2 regions of the Bradyrhizobium sp. WSM4874 genome follow, and region 1 is predicted to be linked to the other one. Evidence: riboswitches for the same ligand, from Rfam matches in the RefSeq annotation. Region 1 holds a riboswitch; the other holds the start of a gene.
The links. Region 1 has a riboswitch for cobalamin ahead of AC0L3P_RS04095 (energy-coupling factor ABC transporter permease). Riboswitches for the same ligand answer to the same signal wherever they lie in the genome.

Region 1 (8,740 bases):
GCGCGCGCGGTCGATGTCGTCGTGCTCTGCGAGGGCGATCCATACTTCTACGGCTCGTTCATGCATCTGCACACGCGCCTGCAAGGCCGTGTCGAGATCGAGGTGATCGCCGGGATTCCCGGCATGGTCGGCTGCTGGAATGGCGTCGGACAGCCGATCGCGCTCGGTGATGACGTGACGACGGTGCTCATGGGCACGCTCGCCGAAGCAGAGCTCGAACGCCGCATGCGCGATTCCGATGCGCTCGTGGTCATGAAGACCGGGCGCAATCTCGCCAAGGTGCGCCGCGCGCTCGCGTCCGCCGGACGGCTGGACGACGCGTGGCTGGTCGAGCGCGGCACCATGCCCGGCGAGCGCGTGGTGCGGCTCGCGGAGATCGATGCCGCCGACTGCCCCTATTTCGCGATCGTACTCGTGCACGGCAAGGGCCGGCATCCGGACGCCGCCGAATGAGGGGCACGCTGACCATTGCGGGCCTCGGACCGGGCAGCGATGCGCTGGTGACGCCCGAAGTCTCCGCCGCGCTTGCCGCCGCGACCGACATTCTGGGCTACGCGCCCTATGTCGCGCGCGTGCCAGCGCGGGCAGGGCTCACTTTGCATCCGTCCGACAATCGCGAAGAATTACAGCGCGCCAGCGAGGCGCTGCGGCTCGCGGCCGAAGGCGGGCAAGTCGTCATCGTGTCCTCCGGCGACCCCGGCGTGTTCGCGATGGCGTCCGCCGTGTTCGAGGCGCTCGAACGGGCGCCGCGATGGCAGGAGCTGCCGATCCGTGTGCTGCCTGGCGTCACTGCGATGCTGGCGGCTGCCGCGCGCGCCGGCGCGCCGCTCGGCCATGATTTCTGTGCGATCAATCTCTCCGACAATCTCAAGCCGTGGGCGGTGATCGAGAAGCGCCTGCGGCTCGCCGCGGAAGCCGATTTTGCCATTGCGATGTATAATCCGCGTTCGGCGAGCCGGCCGGAAGGATTTGGCCGTGCGCTCGCAGTGCTGAACGAGGCCGGCTGCGGCGAGCGCCTCGTGATCTTCGCGCGCGCGATCAGCGCCGCTGATGAAAAGATCGAAACCGTCAGGCTGAACGAGGCGACGCCCGAGATGGCCGACATGCGCACGCTGGTGATCGTCGGCAACTCGCAGACACGCCGGGTCGGCCGCTGGGTCTATGCGCCGAGGCAGGCCCGATGACCCAGCCACTGCATGATCTCGGCCGCGCTCTCGACCCGCAATCGTTCCGGCAGTTGCGGTCGCGCGATCATGACCACAGGCAGGCCGAGCCTGCGGGCTGCGTCTATCTTGGCGCGGGCGCCGTCGCCGCCCGAATTGCGGGCGACGATCCGGGTGATGCCTCGCGCGCGCATCATCTCCAGTTCGCTCTCAAGCGTGAACGGCCCGCGCGACACGATCACGTCCGCGGCGAAGGGCAGCGTCGCTTCGGGCGGATCGACGAATCTCAGCGTGTAGGCGTGCTGCGGCTTGGTCGCGAACGGTGCGACGTGCTGGCGGCCGATGGCGAGGAACACATTGGCCGCCGCCTCAGGCAGTGCGGCGACCGCGGCGTTGACGTCTGGTATTTCGATCCAGTTATCGCCGGGCGCTTTAGTCCAGGGCGCACGCTCAAGAGCGATCAGTGGCGTGCCGGTTTCCGCGCATGCCGCGACCGCATTGCGGCTCATCTCGGCGGCAAAGGGATGCGTCGCATCGATCACATGGGTGATCTCTTCGCGGCGGATGTAATCGGCAAGGCCGCTGACGCCGCCAAAACCGCCGATCCGCGTCGGCAACGGCTGACCGGCGGGCGCGCGGGTGCGGCCGCCATAGGAATAGATTGCGTCAATGCCGGCACGCGCGATCTCCGCCGCAAGCAGGCTCGCGTCGGCCGTTCCGCCCAGAATGAGGGCGCGCGTCATGGCTGATCCCTGGCTGACCATCATTGGTATCGGCGAAGATGGCCTTGCCGGGCTGTCCGAGGCAAGCCGAAAGGCGCTCGATAATGCTGAAACTGTGTTTGGCGGTGAACGGCATCTTGCACTGGCCGGCGTCACCGGGCGCGGCCGTCCATGGCCGGTGCCGTTCGATGCAGAGGTCGTGCTGAGCCGCCGTGGCCGCCCAACGGCGGTGCTCGCCTCCGGAGATCCGTTCTGGTTTGGCGCCGGCGCGAGCCTCGCCGAGAAGCTGGACGCCGGCGAGTGGATTGCGCATTCCGCGCCGTCGACCTTCTCGCTCGCCGCCGCGCGACTAGGCTGGCGCCTCGAAGCGATTGCCTGTCTCGGCCTCCACGCTGCGCCATTCGAGCGTCTGGTGCCGCATCTGGCGCGAGGTGCACGCATCATTTGCCTTGTGCGCGATGGCAAGGCGGCAGGCGATCTTGCGAAATGGCTGACGCAACGCGGATGGGGTGCCTCGGCATTCTGTACGCTCACCGCGCTTGCCGGGCCGCGCGAAAGTATCGACGAGCATCGCGCCGACAGCTTCGCAGGCGATCTTGCCGGAAGTCTGGTCGCGGTGGCCGTGGAGGCGAGAGGAACGCAGGGTCTTCCCCGCAGCTCGGGACTATCGGACGAACTCTTCGTCCATGACGGCCAGATCACCAAGCGTCCAGTCCGTGCGCTCGCGCTCTCGGCGCTGGCGCCGCGTCCCGGCGAACGGCTGTGGGACATCGGCGCCGGCTCCGGTTCGATCTCGGTTGAGTGGGCGCTGTGCGGCGGGACGGCGATCGCCATCGAAGCGCGCGAGGATCGCGTTGCGAACATCCGCAACAATGCGGCGGCGTTCGGATTGGCGCATCGAATCACAGTCATCACGGGAAAGGCGCCTGAGGCGCTTGCTGCCCTGGACGGGCCTGACGCCGTCTTCATCGGCGGCGGTCTCGACATCGCGACGTTCGACGCAGTCTGGTCGCGGCTCGCATCCGGAACGCGACTCGTCGCGCATGCAGTGACGCTGGAGACGGAAGCGCTGTTGGGTGAGCTGCACCAGCGCGATGGCGGCGAACTGATGCGGGTTGAGATTGCGCATGCCGCTCCGCTCGGCCGCTACCGCTCCTGGCAGGCGGTGCGGCCGGTGGTGCAATGGAGTGCGGTCCGATGAAGGTGGCCGGGCTCGGATTCAAGCGGGACGTCACGCTGGCTTCGCTGCGTGAGGCGCTTCTGGCGGCCGGCGGTCCCGAAGGCCTCGCAGCGGTGGCAACGGTCAGCGACAAGGCGGACGCGGAAGTGCTGAAGCAGCTTGCGCGCGAATGCGGCGTGCCGATCAAGGCGGTCCCCGCCGAAATGTTGGCTGGCATCGACACGCCAACGCGGTCAAAACTCGTCGCCGAAAAATTCGGGACGGGATCGGTCGCCGAAGCGGCGGCCCTCGCGGCAGCTGGTCCGCGCGCGCGATTGATTGCGACGCGGGTGGTCTCGCAGGATCGCACCGCGACCGCGGCAATTGCGGAAGGGGACGGCGCATGACGGTGCACTTCATCGGTGCGGGGCCGGGTGCCCCTGACTTGCTGACGTTGCGCGGCCGCGACCTCATCGCCGCCTGTCCGGTCTGTCTCTATGCCGGCTCACTGGTGCCCGAAGGCGTGCTGGCGCATTGCCCGCCCGGTGCGCGGATCGTCAACACCGCGCCGCTGTCACTCGACGACATCATCGCGGAGATCGCCGCCGCGCATGCGGACGGCAAGGACGTAGCGCGGCTGCATTCGGGCGACCTCTCGATCTGGTCGGCGATGGGCGAGCAGCTCCGCCGCCTGCGCACGCTCGACATTCCCTACACGGTCACGCCCGGCGTTCCCTCCTTCTCGGCCGCCGCGGCTGCGCTGGAGGCCGAGCTGACGCTGCCCGGCCTTGCCCAGACGGTGGTGCTGACGCGCACGCCTGGCCGCGCCAGCGCGATGCCGGAAGGCGAGAAGCTCGCCGCGTTCGCCACCACCGGCGCGGTGCTCGCGATCCATCTGTCGATCCATCTGCTCGACAAGGTTGTCGCCGAGCTGACGCCGCACTATGGCGCGGATTGCCCGGTCGCGATCGTTTGGCGTGCGAGCTGGCCCGACCAGCGCATCGTCCGCGCCACGCTCGCAACACTCGACGCTGCTGTCGGAGCCGAGATGGAGCGTACCGCGCTTATCCTGGTCGGCAAGACTCTGGGCGCGGCGGATTTTTCCGAGAGCCGTCTCTATGCTGCCGACTATGATCGCCGCTATCGGCCGGTCGGCGCCGAGCCGCGCTTTCCGGAGGTGTCCTGATGGCGGCAGGGCTCGTCATCTCCGCGCCGGCCTCCGGCGTCGGCAAGACGACGCTGACGCTGGCGCTTGCCCGCGCCTGGCGCAACAGCGGATTGCGGGTGCAGTGCTTCAAGAGCGGCCCCGATTACATCGATCCCGCGTTTCATGCAGCCGCGACAGGACGCGCTTCGGTCAACCTCGACAGCTGGGCGATGGATCGCGGGACAATCTCGCATCTCGTCAGTCGCGGCATTGACGCCGATGTCGTGCTGGCCGAAGGCTCGATGGGCTTGTTCGACGGCGTGGCCGCGCGAGGCGTCTGCGGCACCGGGGCGACCGCCGACATTGCAGAGATGCTGGACTGGCCGGTGCTGCTGGTGATCGATCCCTCGGGACAGGCGCAAACGGCGGCGGCGATCGCCGCGGGCCTTCGCGACTATCGTCCCGGCGTGCGGCTCGCAGGCGTCGTGCTCAATCGCGTTGCGAGCCCCCGCCACGAAGCTCTCGTGCGGCATGCGCTGCTGGATGCCGGCATCGCCGTGTTCGGCGCGCTGCCGCGCCATGCCGAGATCAGCCTGCCGAAACGGCATCTCGGCCTGGTGCAGGCCGAGGAGCAGGCGGAGATCGGCAAGCTGATCGACGAGGCCGCACGCTTCGTCGCCGAGCATGTCGATCTCGACGCAGTGCTGCGTTCGGCTGCCACCTGGTTGCCACAACCCGTCGCGAGCGGCATCAACGTGACGCCGCCCGGCCAGCGCATTGCGTTGGCCCGTGACGCCGCGTTCTCCTTCGTCTATCCGCATATGCTGGAAGCGTGGCGCGCGGCGGGTGCGGAGATATCGACATTCTCGCCGCTTGCCGATGAAGGCCCTGATCCGAGTGCCGATGTGTGCTGGCTGCCCGGCGGCTATCCCGAGCTGCAGGCCGGCAAGATCGCGGCCAATGCGCGCTTCCGCAACGGATTGCGCGCCTTCGCCAAAACGCGTCCGGTGCACGGCGAATGCGGAGGCTATATGGTGCTGGGCACGGCGTTGACCGACGCCGACGGCATCCGCCACGAGATGACTGGCCTGCTCGGCCTGGAGACGAGCTTTGCCAAGCGCCGCATGCATCTGGGCTATCGTCTGGCCGAACTCGCCACGCCGATGCTGGGTCATCAAGCCGGTGCACGCCTGCGTGGCCACGAATTCCACTATTCGACGATCCTCGCGCAGCCCGACACGCCGCTGGCGGTCGTGCACGACGCGACAGGCGCGGTCATCGCCGAGACCGGCTCGCGGCGGGGACAAGCCACCGGCACGTTCTTCCATCTGATCGCGGAGGACCGGTGAGCGGCTTTGTGTCCTTTGTCTCCGCCGGCCCCGGCGATCCCGAGCTCCTTACGCTCAAGGGTGCCGCGCGCCTGCGCGAGGCCGACGTCGTGCTCTACGACGATCTTGCTTCGGGCGCGATCCTCGATCTGGCCCGGCCCGGCGCCAATCTCGTCGCGGTGGGCAAAAGGGCAGGGCGGGCCTCGACCAAGCAGCACCATGTCAACCGCCTGCTGGTCGACTATGCCGTAACAGGCGCGCGCGTGGTGCGATTGAAGTCGGGCGATGCCGGCATCTTTGGCCGGCTCGAGGAGGAGCTCGAGACGCTGCGTGAAGCGGGCATCGGCTACGAGATCATTCCGGGCGTAACTGCGGCCTGCGTCGCTGCGGCCCAGGCCGGCATTCCCCTGACCCGGCGCCATACCTCGCGCCGGGTGCAGTTCATCACCGGCGCGGACGTCACCGGCGAGCTGCCGCCAGACCTCAATTGGGTGGCGCTGGCCGATCCGGAGGCGACGACCGTAGTCTATATGGGCCGGCGGACCTTTCAGGCGCTGGTCGTCAAATTGATCGAGCACGGCCTCGCCCCGACCACTCCGGCGTTGCTTGCCGAATCGCTCGGACGCCCCGATGAGCGGCTGGTCCGCACCACCATTTCGGAACTTGCGGAGCAGCTTGCGCGGGGCGGGGCGGCCTCGACGGCGGCCGTCATCCTGTTCGGCGCGCTGGCGGGGGATTATCCGTCATGACGGCCACGGCCACCCTTCGCCCCTTGACGCCCGGCTGGCGAAAGGGGCACACAGGAGAGGCATGGTGCTCGACGCGGCGCAAAGCGCCGGAGCATAATCGGGAATGGGGATGGGCGGACCCAGTTGCGGCGCCCAAAACCCCAGCCGCCCCCGCGACTGTAAGCGGTGAGGGACTTCGATCAGCCACTGGGCCGCAAGGTTCGGGAAGGCCGGAGACTCCCAGTGAACCGCGAGCCAGGAGACCGGCCGTGCACGTTTTGAGGCCAAGGCCGTCGGGTGTGACGGCAAGAAGGATCTGAGCCATGCATATCGAACCCGGACTAGTCTCGGACGCCAAGCTCGTGCTGAGTTACGCAACCGGCATCGCCGTCGGCGGCGTTGCGTTGAAGCTCGCGGTCGAGACCGTGCGCGAGCAGGGCATCACGTCGTTCGCGGCGCGCACGCTCGCCACTACGGGACTTGTATTTATCTTCTTCGAGATCCTGCCGCACTTCCCGGTCGGCGTCTCCGAGGTGCACTTCATCCTCGGCTCGACCTTGTTCCTGCTGTTTGGCGCGGCGCCCGCGGCCTTCGGTCTCGCGTTCGGCCTGCTATTCCAAGGCATCTTCTTCGAGCCGCCCGACCTGCCGCAATATGGCATGAACGTCACCACGCTGCTGGTGCCGTTGTTCGGAATCCAGGCGATCGCCACGCGGATCATTTCGCGCAACACGGCCTATGTCGATCTGAAGTATCGCCAGGCGCTGGCGCTTTCGACGACCTATCAGGCGGGTGTCATCGCCTGGGTGGCGTTCTGGGCGCTTTATGGATCGGGCTTCGGTGCGACCAACCTCGCCAACATCGCGACCTTCGCGGCGTCCTATGCGCTGGTCATCGTGATCGAGCCGCTCGCCGATCTCGGCGTGCTGGCGCTGGCGAAGTCATTGCGCGGCGTCACCGCATCCAGCCTCGTCACGCCGCGTTTGCACAACGCGGCCTAGAGACAAGCGAACGGGCGGCCGTCATGGCCGCCCTTCGCGGGCACGATGCTCACGCTCTCCCTGATAGGCATCGGTTGCGGCGATCCCGAGCAGCTCACGCGCGCCGCGATCACTGCCATCAACGCGGCCGACCTCGTCCTGATCCCGCGCAAGGGGACGGCCAAGTCCGACCTCGCCGATCTCAGGCGGACGATCTGCGCAGATGTGCTCACTAGCGACAAGACGCGCGTTGCAGAGTTCGATCTGCCCGTGCGCGACGCCGCTGAAGCGGATTATCGCAAGGGCGTGGACGATTGGCACGATGCCGTCGCCGCGGCCTGGTCGCAGACGATCGCAGATCGTCTCGAAGGCGAGGGCAAGGTCGCGCTGCTGATCTGGGGCGATCCCTCGCTTTATGATTCCTCGCTGCGCATTGCGCGGCGGCTCAATCCCTTGCCGAAAATCGAGGTCGTGCCCGGCATCACCTCGATCCAGGCGCTGTGTGCGGCGCATGCGCTGCCGCTCAACGACATCGGCGAGCCCGTCCTGGTCACGACTGGCCGCCGCTTGCGCGATGGCGGTTGGCCCCAAGGTGTCGATACCGTCGTGGTGATGCTCGACGGGGGCACGGCGTTCCACTCGCTTGATCCGGCGGGCCTGCACATCTGGTGGGGGGCCTATCTCGGCATGCCCGATCAGATCGTCATGTCCGGCGCGCTGGCCGAGATCGGCCCGCGTATCATCGCCGTCCGGCAAGAGGCGCGCGAACGGCACGGCTGGATCATGGACAGTTACATCCTCAAGCGCAGGCTGTGAGGCAAGCGAGGCAGCATGCTCCCCGAATGGGTCACCCAACAATGCCCCGATATCTCCGCAGTCCATCGCGAGGCGGCGGTGGCGCGGCAGGCGCAACTGACGAAACCGACCGGCGCGCTCGGCCGGCTCGAGCAGCTCGCGATCGAGCTTGCCGGCCTGCAAGCAACCGAGCAGCCGCGCGCGGCGCGGGTGCCGATCATCATCTTTGCCGGCGATCACGGCATCGTCGCGCAGGGCGTCTCGGCCTATCCGCAAGAAGTGACCATCGCGATGCTGGCGAATTTCGCCTCCGGCGGCGCCGCGATCTCGGTGCTCGCGCGTGAGCTGGGGTCCAGCCTGGAGGTCGTCGATGCCGGCACACTGGCGCAGGAGGAGATGGCCGGAATCGTGACCGACAAGCCGCGCAGCGGCACGCGCGATTTCAGCATCGAAGCTGCGCTCACCCCCGCAGAGCTGGCATTCGCCTTCGAAGCCGGCAGACGTGCGGTGACGCGCGCACAGGCCGGGCAGCCCGATCTTCTGATCTTCGGCGAGATGGGCATCGGCAACACCACGACATCGGCGGCGATCGCGGCCGGCTTGCTCGGCGTGAGCGCCGCGGAGATCGCGGGCAGCGGCACCGGCATCGACGCGGCCGGCCGTGCGCACAAGGCGCGGGTGATCGATGCTGCAATCGCACGCCATGCCATTGCAGGCG
Region 2 (8,740 bases), on a different contig from region 1:
GCACGCGTACCGCCTTGTTTCCGCAACCGCCCCCATACCTAGCCCGATCCACTCGAGAGCGGAACATAGTACAAAAGCGAGAGCGGGTCTTATCATTCGACTGCACCTGAACTGAAACATCGTTCTCTGCTCTGTACAATCTGACGCTACGGGCGATTCAAGCTCCTTCGATCGCTCTGCCGGATCAACGTTACTCAGGTGACTGCGGTGTCGCAGAAGCCAGGCGAGCGGTATCCCCCGGCAGTGCCCTTGGACGGGGCCGGCCGATTTCATTATCGGTGCGCAGCGGGCAGCACGTCGGTGAACCAAGGCTATGGGCCGAGCTTTTCAGGTCGGCGGCGGCCATGAGAGGCGCGACGGCCCGCGGCGCCGGAGCGCTACATTCCTGACCCAGGCGCAGGCGCTCTGTGAGCGGACGCTATTTAACGCGGAATGCTCCCGCGGCACAGGTCCCGAAATTTTGCTTCACAATCTCAATGTAAAAGGAAACGTGGCCGAGACGAGCCGTTCAAAGGCAGACTGCCGCTCAAGCAGACGCTCTTCGAGCATCTTACGCTGGAGATCATCTAGCTCGCTTTGAAGCCTTCTGCGACAACGCCAAATGTCATTCCGTACGGATCTGATCTCATTCAAGCGCTCGTCAATCGACGTCATCACGGATACCGTATCCAACTTGAACCAGCCATGGACAAGTGCTCAATCACGTTCTTCCTCGCTAACACGCCGATAAATCTCAGGACTTGGGCCATCTGCGGACTGATGTCACGGTCTCCTCCCAGCGTGTCCTCTTGTATCGGCATCATTCAACGCAAGAGCACGAAGTAGCGGTTGCTCCTGCAGAAGTTCAGCTTATTTTGCCCCAGCGCGCAGGATTTCAAAAGCTAGCAGCAGCCCGTGAGTGGGCCGACTAGGTAATCCAACCAACACCCGCCGGATCAGGGGTCAGGCTGGTCACCTGTCGAATTGGAGTAGCGATCAATCAGACGGTCGCACTGTCAAACTCTGGGCAGCCGCGCCTTTCAGAGTTGGGCACGGCAATTGCCATGCCAGCGAACCTCAGGTGGAATTGAATCAAGCCATGTTCGGTTCGGAGACTCGTCCTTTACGAACGAGCCGGGCTTCGCGGCGGCGGCGCGCCAGAGCGGCCGGGATATGAGTCGGAGAGGCTTCAGTCGGCAGGGCTCGGCGAAATCGTGAACGATGCGCACTGCCGGGCGCCTCGGCTCAGTGTCTCGCCCAGCTGCGTAGGTCTTGTTACCGCCGTTCCCGCGTGCGGCCGGCAAGCTGGCAAGCGAACCTCACCACAAAGGTATCTGCTATCACTCTAGCCGGGCCTGGCGCTTGTGGCATCTGTGACACTGAATGTAGTGATCAAACCAAGACATCCGACTTTGTTTGTTCGTCCGGACCCGTTCTACAACTAAATCAGCAACTTGCATCTCGGACGCAACTGGCATCGCAGTTGCTAATTGGCCAATGACACCGTGAGCGCTGAGCGCGGCCATTGGTGTAAGACGGATACATCAACTTTGCGGGAGCGTATTGGCCACCCAATCGCTCGATGGAGCACCGATGCGGCCACCGGACAGCTTACTACTTGCGCCACACTTGTTGTTGTCAGACCGACCATCAGGCCGAAGTTGAGGCGCTAGTCTGATCGACCAACAGAAAGGCCGCGATCTAAGCTCAAAGCGAACTCGCGAATCACATGAGCCCCTCAAGTCCGTGCGTGAACGCCGCGGCGAGCTCCTCAAAGTCGTACATTTTGATGCAGCCTCGCTTCGGAGGATCCGCTGCATGCTGCGCCGGACCGTCGAGGAACGCGTGGCATCGCTTTCGACTGTTTCCTTTCCTTGTTTAACAATCAGAACTAATGAGGCGGTGTATGAACATGTCGATCCCGGAGCTTCGGCTTGTCGCTGAAGCATCTATTTTCGCTATTGGGCTGCTGATGTCGTCAGGAGCTAACGCCGACGATGATCTGATGAGAAACGCCAAGCAGATCTTCCATCCAATCCCCTCGGTGATTCCTGCGGTAAAAAACAATCCGGTGACGCATGGAAAGGTCGAGCTTGGCAAGATGCTGTTCTTCGATCCGCGGCTATCGGCGAGCGGGATCATTAGCTGCAATACGTGCCACAATCTCGGCACCGGCGGAGTCGATGCCGGTCCGACCTCCGTTGGTCACGGCTGGAAGGTCGGCCTACGTCGGGCCCCAACCGTCTACAACGCAGTGTTCAATGTGGCGCAATTCTGGGACGGACGCGCCGCGGACCTCAAGGCGCAAGCCACCGGCCCGGTGCAGGCGAGTGCCGAAATGAATGCGACTCCGGATCATGTGCTCGGTATCTTGAACTCAATGCCCAGCTACGTCGCCTTGTTCAAGAACGCTTTTCCGAACGAAGCGAGATCGGTCACCTTTGAAAATTTTGCGAAGGCGATCGAGGCTTTTGAAGCGACTCTCATTACACCTGCGGCTCCATTCGATCAGTATCTGGAGGGCAATACACTTGCTCTCGATGATCAGCAGAAGTCAGGGTTGGCACTGTTTATGGCGAAGGGATGTTCCTCTTGCCACAATGGAATTAATCTCGGTGGGCAGGCCTACTTCCCGTTCGGCGTGATGAAAAAGCCGGACGCAAGCGTGCTTCCGGACGCCGATAAGGGCCGGTTCGCGGTTACCAGGGCGGCTGGCGACGAATATGTCTTCCGCGCTGCGCCATTGCGGAACGTCGCGTTGCGAGCCCCTTACTTCCATTCGGGCCAGGTTTGGAGCCTGAAGCAAGCTGTTGCCCTGATGAGTGAAATCCAGCTCGGCACCAAGCTTAGCGATAGGGAGGAAAACGACATTGTCTCATTTCTGAATTCGCTGACCGGTCGGCTGCCTAAGATCGAATATCCGATACTGCCGACGCGCACCAACACGACACCAAAGCCTTCAATAGACAGATAGCCTTAGCAGCACCGGCCTCATTCCCTGACGAAGAGCAACAGAGGCGACGCAAGAAACCGGCCTCCCCGCAATGACGTCTAAATGAATGATGCTGTGCTGTCACTCATCACCACGCATACATAAAAATGCCCGGCCTCGACGGGAGGCCGGGCAGAAGTCACGCAGGAGCGACGCTGCTTTCCGCATCGCACCAGCTTTCGTCGGTAGGGAGGACTACCGGCGACCGATTTACGGCGAGGGCACTCGCCGTCAAACAACAAGAAGCGGATATCGCTCCGCGCAACTTAGCGAGCCGCTTGCTTTCCACTCCTGTCGGAAAGTTCAAGACTTGCCACCACTTGCCAGCTGTCCGGTTGGCAAGGGGAGCCTTGATGGAGCTGGGATCCATCCCGCAGGCGGTTTGGCTGCCGTGTCCTGGAACTCAAGCGTCAGTTTGCCGTCACGCGGCACCATGTGGCAGCGCCCCAACGCCAGCAAATCTTCCCGAAGCCCGCGCCAACGCGCCAATTACGTATGAAATTCCGGAAGGGCGGTAAAATAGATTGTTGTGATGGGACGCATCCACGCGATGGATAAATGAAAAGATAGGGCCGTGGTTCGCGTCGAGCGGTAGTGAGTTGGAATATGTCACCTGATCGGTATGACCGGCATGCTGTCGTCCGCCGGATTCGAGCTTGTCGCCGGGTGTATGCGATCACCTCCGCCGAAGCAGACCGGCATTCGCAAGCGCTGGAAGGTTTAGGAAGCTCGCAAGATATCGCGACCTCCCAAAGCGCGTGCATCTTATTCACAATACGTTGGTGACGCGCTCCGTACGATCATGCCTCACCCCGCAACTCGCGTGCGGCGGCCACCATATTGACGAGCGCGGGACGCACCTCCTCCCATCTTCGAGTTTTCAGTCCGCAGTCGGGATTGATCCAGAGCTGCCGATCGGAAACCCGCTGCCGCGCCAACACAATCAGCTGCTTGATCTCGGCTGCTGCGGGAATGCGCGGTGAATGAATGTCATAGACGCCTGGCCCGATTTCATTAGGATATTTGTAGCTCTTGAAAGCGTCGAGCAATTCCATTTTGGAGCGCGACGCCTCGATTGAAATGACGTCGGCATCCATTGCTGCGATCGCATCGATGATTTCGTTGAACTCGGAATAGCACATGTGCGTATGGATCTGAGTTCCGTCAGCGACAGCGGAGGAGCAAACGCGGAAACTGTCCACTGCCCAATCGAGATAGTCCTTCCACTGCGATTTGCGCAGCGGCAATCCCTCCCGCAACGCAGCCTCGTCGATCTGGATCATGGTCGCTCCAGCCGCCTCAAGGTCGATGACTTCGTCTCGGATCGCGAGAGCGATCTGTCGGCATGTCTCGCTCCGCGGGATGTCGTCACGGACAAACGACCAGTTCAGGATCGTCACCGGTCCGGTCAGCATAGCCTTGACGGGTTTTTTGGTCAGAGACTGCGCATGTCGCCACCATTTAACGGTCATGGGCTTCGGGCGGGAGACATCTCCAAACAGGATAGGAGGGCGAACGCACCGCGAGCCATAAGACTGAACCCAGCCGTGCTTGGTGAATGCGAAACCCAACAGCTGCTCGCCAAAGTATTGAACCATGTCATTGCGCTCGAACTCACCGTGTACGAGCACGTCCAGGCCGATATCTTCCTGCCAATGCACGGTATGGGCTGTCTCCGCTTTCAGAAGCTGCTCGTACTGCGTGTCATTCAGCGCTCCCCGCGCATGAGCTGCACGCGCATTGCGGACGTCCGCCGTTTGCGGGAAGGATCCGATGGTTGTGGTTGGAAACATCGGCAATGCGAAGGCGACGCGCTGGACGTCGGCGCGCTGGGTGAACGCACTGCGACGGCGGCGCATGCTATCGTCGATCGCGGCCATTCGTCCGGCGACGTTCGCACTGTGGATCTTCGGCGATGTTTCGCGGGTGACGGATGCATCCTCTGAGAGCGTGAGTTCATCGGCCACGTCGGCAGCAAGGCCAGCCAGCGCTTTGCCCAATATCGAAAGTTCCTTGATCTTCTGCACTGAGAACGCCAACCACGTCTTCAGATTGGGATCGAGATCGATCTCTAGCTCAATGTCGGTCGGAACATGAAGCAGCGAGCAGGAGGGGGCAATCTGAACACGGTCCCTGCCCAGTTTTTTGACCATAGGAGCAAGTTGGTCGAGTAGCGCCGGCAGATTAGAGCGCCACACGTTGCGACCATCAACGACGCCGAGCGAGACCACGAGATCTCTACGGGCTCTGGCGACAATCGCGTCCAACTGGTCAGGTGCACGAACCAGGTCGACATGAAGCCCGGCAACGGGCAAGGCCAATACTGTTTCAAGATTGTCGCCGACAGCCCCGAAGTATGTGGCCAGCATGATTTTAAGGGCCGGCACGGCCTTAGCGAAATGAGCATAGGCCCGGCGGACAGCCGCCCGAGATGCTTTGTCGACGTCCATCACTAGGCATGGCTCGTCGAGCTGAACCCATTCAGCGCCGCGCGCGGCTAGTTCGCGGAGAACATCGACGTAGACGGGGAGGAGTCGATCAAGCAGCGACAGCGGATTGAATGCGGGATTTACGCTTTTGCCGAGCTTCAGGAAAGTGACTGGGCCCACTAGGACGGGCCGCGTCTGATAACCGAGGCTTCTTGCCTCCTCATATTCCTCGATCGGCTTCCGAGAGGCATACCTAAAGATCTGATCCTGGTGAAATTCCGGCACCATGTAGTGGTAGTTCGTATCGAACCACTTCGTCATCTCCTGTGCGGCTACGCCGGGCCCATGCTGAGCGTGACCACCGTCCTGAGCGCCACGCGCCATGGTGAAGTAGGTTTTGAGCGACACAGGACCTTCGGTCCAGCCGTAAACGTCGGGAATGGCGCCGACCATTAGGCTGGTATCGAGCACATGGTCGTAGAGCGAGAAGTCATTCGAAGGAATGACGGTCGCACCGCGGGATTTCTGCCGTGCCCAATTAGCGGCACGAAGTCCACTCCCCGCCTCGAGGAGCTCGGCTTCGCTGGACTTTCCCGCCCAGTAGCTCTCGAGCGCGAATTTGAGTTCGCGTCGTGGGCCGATGCGTGACGTCCCCAGTGTTGCAACGGGAAGCGAAAGGATAGACATAGCTTAGACCCCATGTTGGGGCAAAGGCCACGGCGGACGCAGACAGCGAACATCGCCTGAGCGACAACTGCTTGGCGCACACCGGGACGCCCCGCCCGTGGACGATATCTTGTCGAGGCAGGTCTCCTGGCTCACGGGTCGTTGCTGCTGTCCGGCCTTCCCGAAGCCGCATGGCGTCAGTGACTTCATTGGACAGCGGCTCGCCGCTTACAGTTGCGGGGGCAGCGCCGGCATTGCACCGGCTTCCCTCTTAGCTCCGGATCAAACGAAATCCGGAGACCGCGACGGCTTGAATTATGCGCACGAGGATCGATGCGTCAACCTACCGATTCTCGCTGCGATATTGCCCAAGCGATTACGAGCGCACTAGGCGGGCACGACGGTCTTGCTCGCGGCCTGGTGAACACGCCCGGATCTGTGGAGGCTCCGCTTGTGAAATGCATTCGCTCCTTGCTCGCGTAACGGTGAGCTCCACCACCGGAACGAACCCGGGCCGCTTTCGGTATCTGTGTGATCGCGAGGAGGCGGCTTTTTCCGTCGGCAACTTTTCGAACCTGCGCGTCAGGAAGGTGCGATCATCCTGGGCCGGCATCCGTTTGGCCACAGCCCATAAGGCTCCCTAGAAATTTCGAAAGCCGGATCGCTCCAGGACCGCACGGATGATCAGGTCGGCTCCTTGGTGTTCGGCGGGCCCGCGACCAGGCACGAGGTCGTCCGCCTCCGTGAGGTTGGTCAAGACGATCTTCTCGGTGCACTAGGTGTTCACGTGCTGAGCGACTTTTGCGCCGGCTTCGATGCGTCCGTGGCCGCTCGACGCCGGTCTGCCTCGCCTTGTCCTTGTTCGTGACAAATTCGACGGTGTCCTCCGACAGAGCCCTTTGAGGGGGTCCTCGGAGTCGCTCAGCGCCTTAAGCTCATAACGATGTTAATCGACCTCGATGCGCCCCATGCGGTCGTGGTCTCCTCAAGGCCCCACATCTACAACTTCGTTCGCGAAATCGAGCGATGAGGCCTTTTGGTCGCGGGCTGCCTATCCTGTCTTGGACGGGACACAGGTGTCAGGGACCGGACAGACCACCGCGCATTGCGGTGTGTCGCAATGGCCCTCGCACTCCGTACATTTTTTGGCATCGATAACGTAAATGTCGCGCTTCAGACTGATCGCCGCGTTGGGACACTCGAACTCACATGCGCCACAAACGGTGCATTGCGAAGCGACGATCTTGTAAGCCATGCCTTCCGACTCCTTAGGCGAGCGATGCCATGCGCGATCCCTTTCAAATGCCGTGCCAAACGCAGACGCGCTCAATGTTGGGCAATTTGCCCAATTCGGCTGTCCCGGGTCTGAGACCATGTTGCATCTGCGACAGCAACAGGTCGCTTCAATTTCAGGCTACGAGCCGTCTGGCCCTCTTGCGAGAGTCAGTCGCGACTTGACGCTGGAAGCGTCCGTCGGTTTGCTTGGCACGTCAGCGCGGGGGCAAGCGAGGCTGACGCTTCCTCAACCGGCGGCGACAAAAAACCGCCAGCGGACGCAGGTCTACGTCGGATCTCGGCAAACCTCCGGTCACACACCCCGACTGGAGGTTTGTGCAAGCCTCGCTCATGGCTGCAACGCTAGCTGCGCGGAGGACTCGCTGGAGGCTTGCCAAAACGGGCTTGTCGTATAACAAGCTTCGGAGGGAAACATGAAGTGGCGGCGGGACGAGCGACACTGGCCTTGCAGACCGACTGAATTGCACTCAGCCTCATGCCTGGTGCCGAGTAGGCATGGCGGTGCTCGTGAGCGTCACTTGGCCGCACTCAGCCACTCGCAACTATTTTGGACGAGCTGGAGCGGGGTTGAAAGATGACTGTGCAAATTGCTTCAGTGGCATGGCTTTTCCGAACAGATGGCCCTGCGCAAGGTCGAAGCCGAGTTCGGCCACAGCGATTAGGTCGGCCTGGCTCTCCACACCTTCGGCGACGGTGCGCACATTGTACTCTTTGGCTAGATCAACGATATGGCGGCACACCCTTCGCTTGAGGGGCCCATTCGCGCAGCCGCCTACGAACTGACGATCCACTTTCAATTTCACGAACGGGAATTTTGTCATCCCCATCAGCTGCGGCCAATTGGCACCGACATTGTCGATTGCAAGGCCAATGTTGTGAAAGCGAACCTCACGCGCAACCTCGACCAGGAGATCTAGGTTCTGGATCGCTTCAACGCTCTCGATTTCAATCGTCAAACCGCCGAAAGCGGCGTGCGACGGCATGCGCCGACAGAGATCGCGTACCTCCTGCGGGTCAATCAGGAATGCTGCCGGGAGATTGATGGAGAGATCGATCGAAGTTTGCTGCTCCAGAAGATACTGCCAATCCTTGATCGCGCGGTCGATCACGAACTGCGACAAGTTCCTAAAATGCGGATCGTGAGGTTCCGGGATGAAATAGGCCGGTGGAACAACGCCCCAGGTCGGGTGCCGCATTCGCACATGCGCCTCGGCGCCGCGGCGGCTAAGGGTACACGCGTCAAACTTCGGCTCATACCAGAGCTCAAGCCAGCCAGCGTGTAAGGCTTCTCCGACATGGACCGCGGGACGGGGCGCCGGCTCTCTTGGCAAGAGCATGCCGATCCGATCGCGCAACGTCTCGGCTGCAAACGGCGCCC

Region 2: it holds a riboswitch for cobalamin, as region 1 does, so the genes downstream of both, metE (5-methyltetrahydropteroyltriglutamate--homocysteine S-methyltransferase) here and AC0L3P_RS04095 (energy-coupling factor ABC transporter permease) in region 1, are expected to answer to the same signal.

What each region holds. Positions count from the first base shown of each region.
Region 1 covers NZ_JBVVPR010000003.1:43,016-51,755, reverse strand. Annotated here, with positions in the region: gene AC0L3P_RS04135 (precorrin-2 C(20)-methyltransferase) at 1-453, shown strand, start outside; gene cobJ (precorrin-3B C(17)-methyltransferase) at 450-1,184, shown strand; gene AC0L3P_RS04125 (cobalt-precorrin-6A reductase) at 1,160-1,906, opposite strand; gene cbiT (precorrin-6Y C5,15-methyltransferase (decarboxylating) subunit CbiT) at 1,905-3,086, shown strand; gene AC0L3P_RS04115 (cobalamin biosynthesis protein) at 3,083-3,451, shown strand; gene cobM (precorrin-4 C(11)-methyltransferase) at 3,448-4,230, shown strand; gene AC0L3P_RS04105 (cobyrinate a,c-diamide synthase) at 4,230-5,540, shown strand; gene cobA (uroporphyrinogen-III C-methyltransferase) at 5,537-6,268, shown strand; cobalamin riboswitch at 6,314-6,533, shown strand; gene AC0L3P_RS04095 (energy-coupling factor ABC transporter permease) at 6,571-7,248, shown strand; gene cobF (precorrin-6A synthase (deacetylating)) at 7,294-8,043, shown strand; gene cobT (nicotinate-nucleotide--dimethylbenzimidazole phosphoribosyltransferase) at 8,059-8,740, shown strand, end outside.
Region 2 covers NZ_JBVVPR010000021.1:40,099-48,838, forward strand. Annotated here, with positions in the region: gene AC0L3P_RS21745 (cytochrome-c peroxidase) at 1,886-2,953, shown strand; gene metE (5-methyltetrahydropteroyltriglutamate--homocysteine S-methyltransferase) at 3,772-6,087, opposite strand; cobalamin riboswitch at 6,187-6,386, opposite strand; gene AC0L3P_RS21755 (4Fe-4S binding protein) at 7,118-7,321, opposite strand; gene AC0L3P_RS21760 (EAL domain-containing response regulator) at 7,905-8,740, opposite strand, start outside.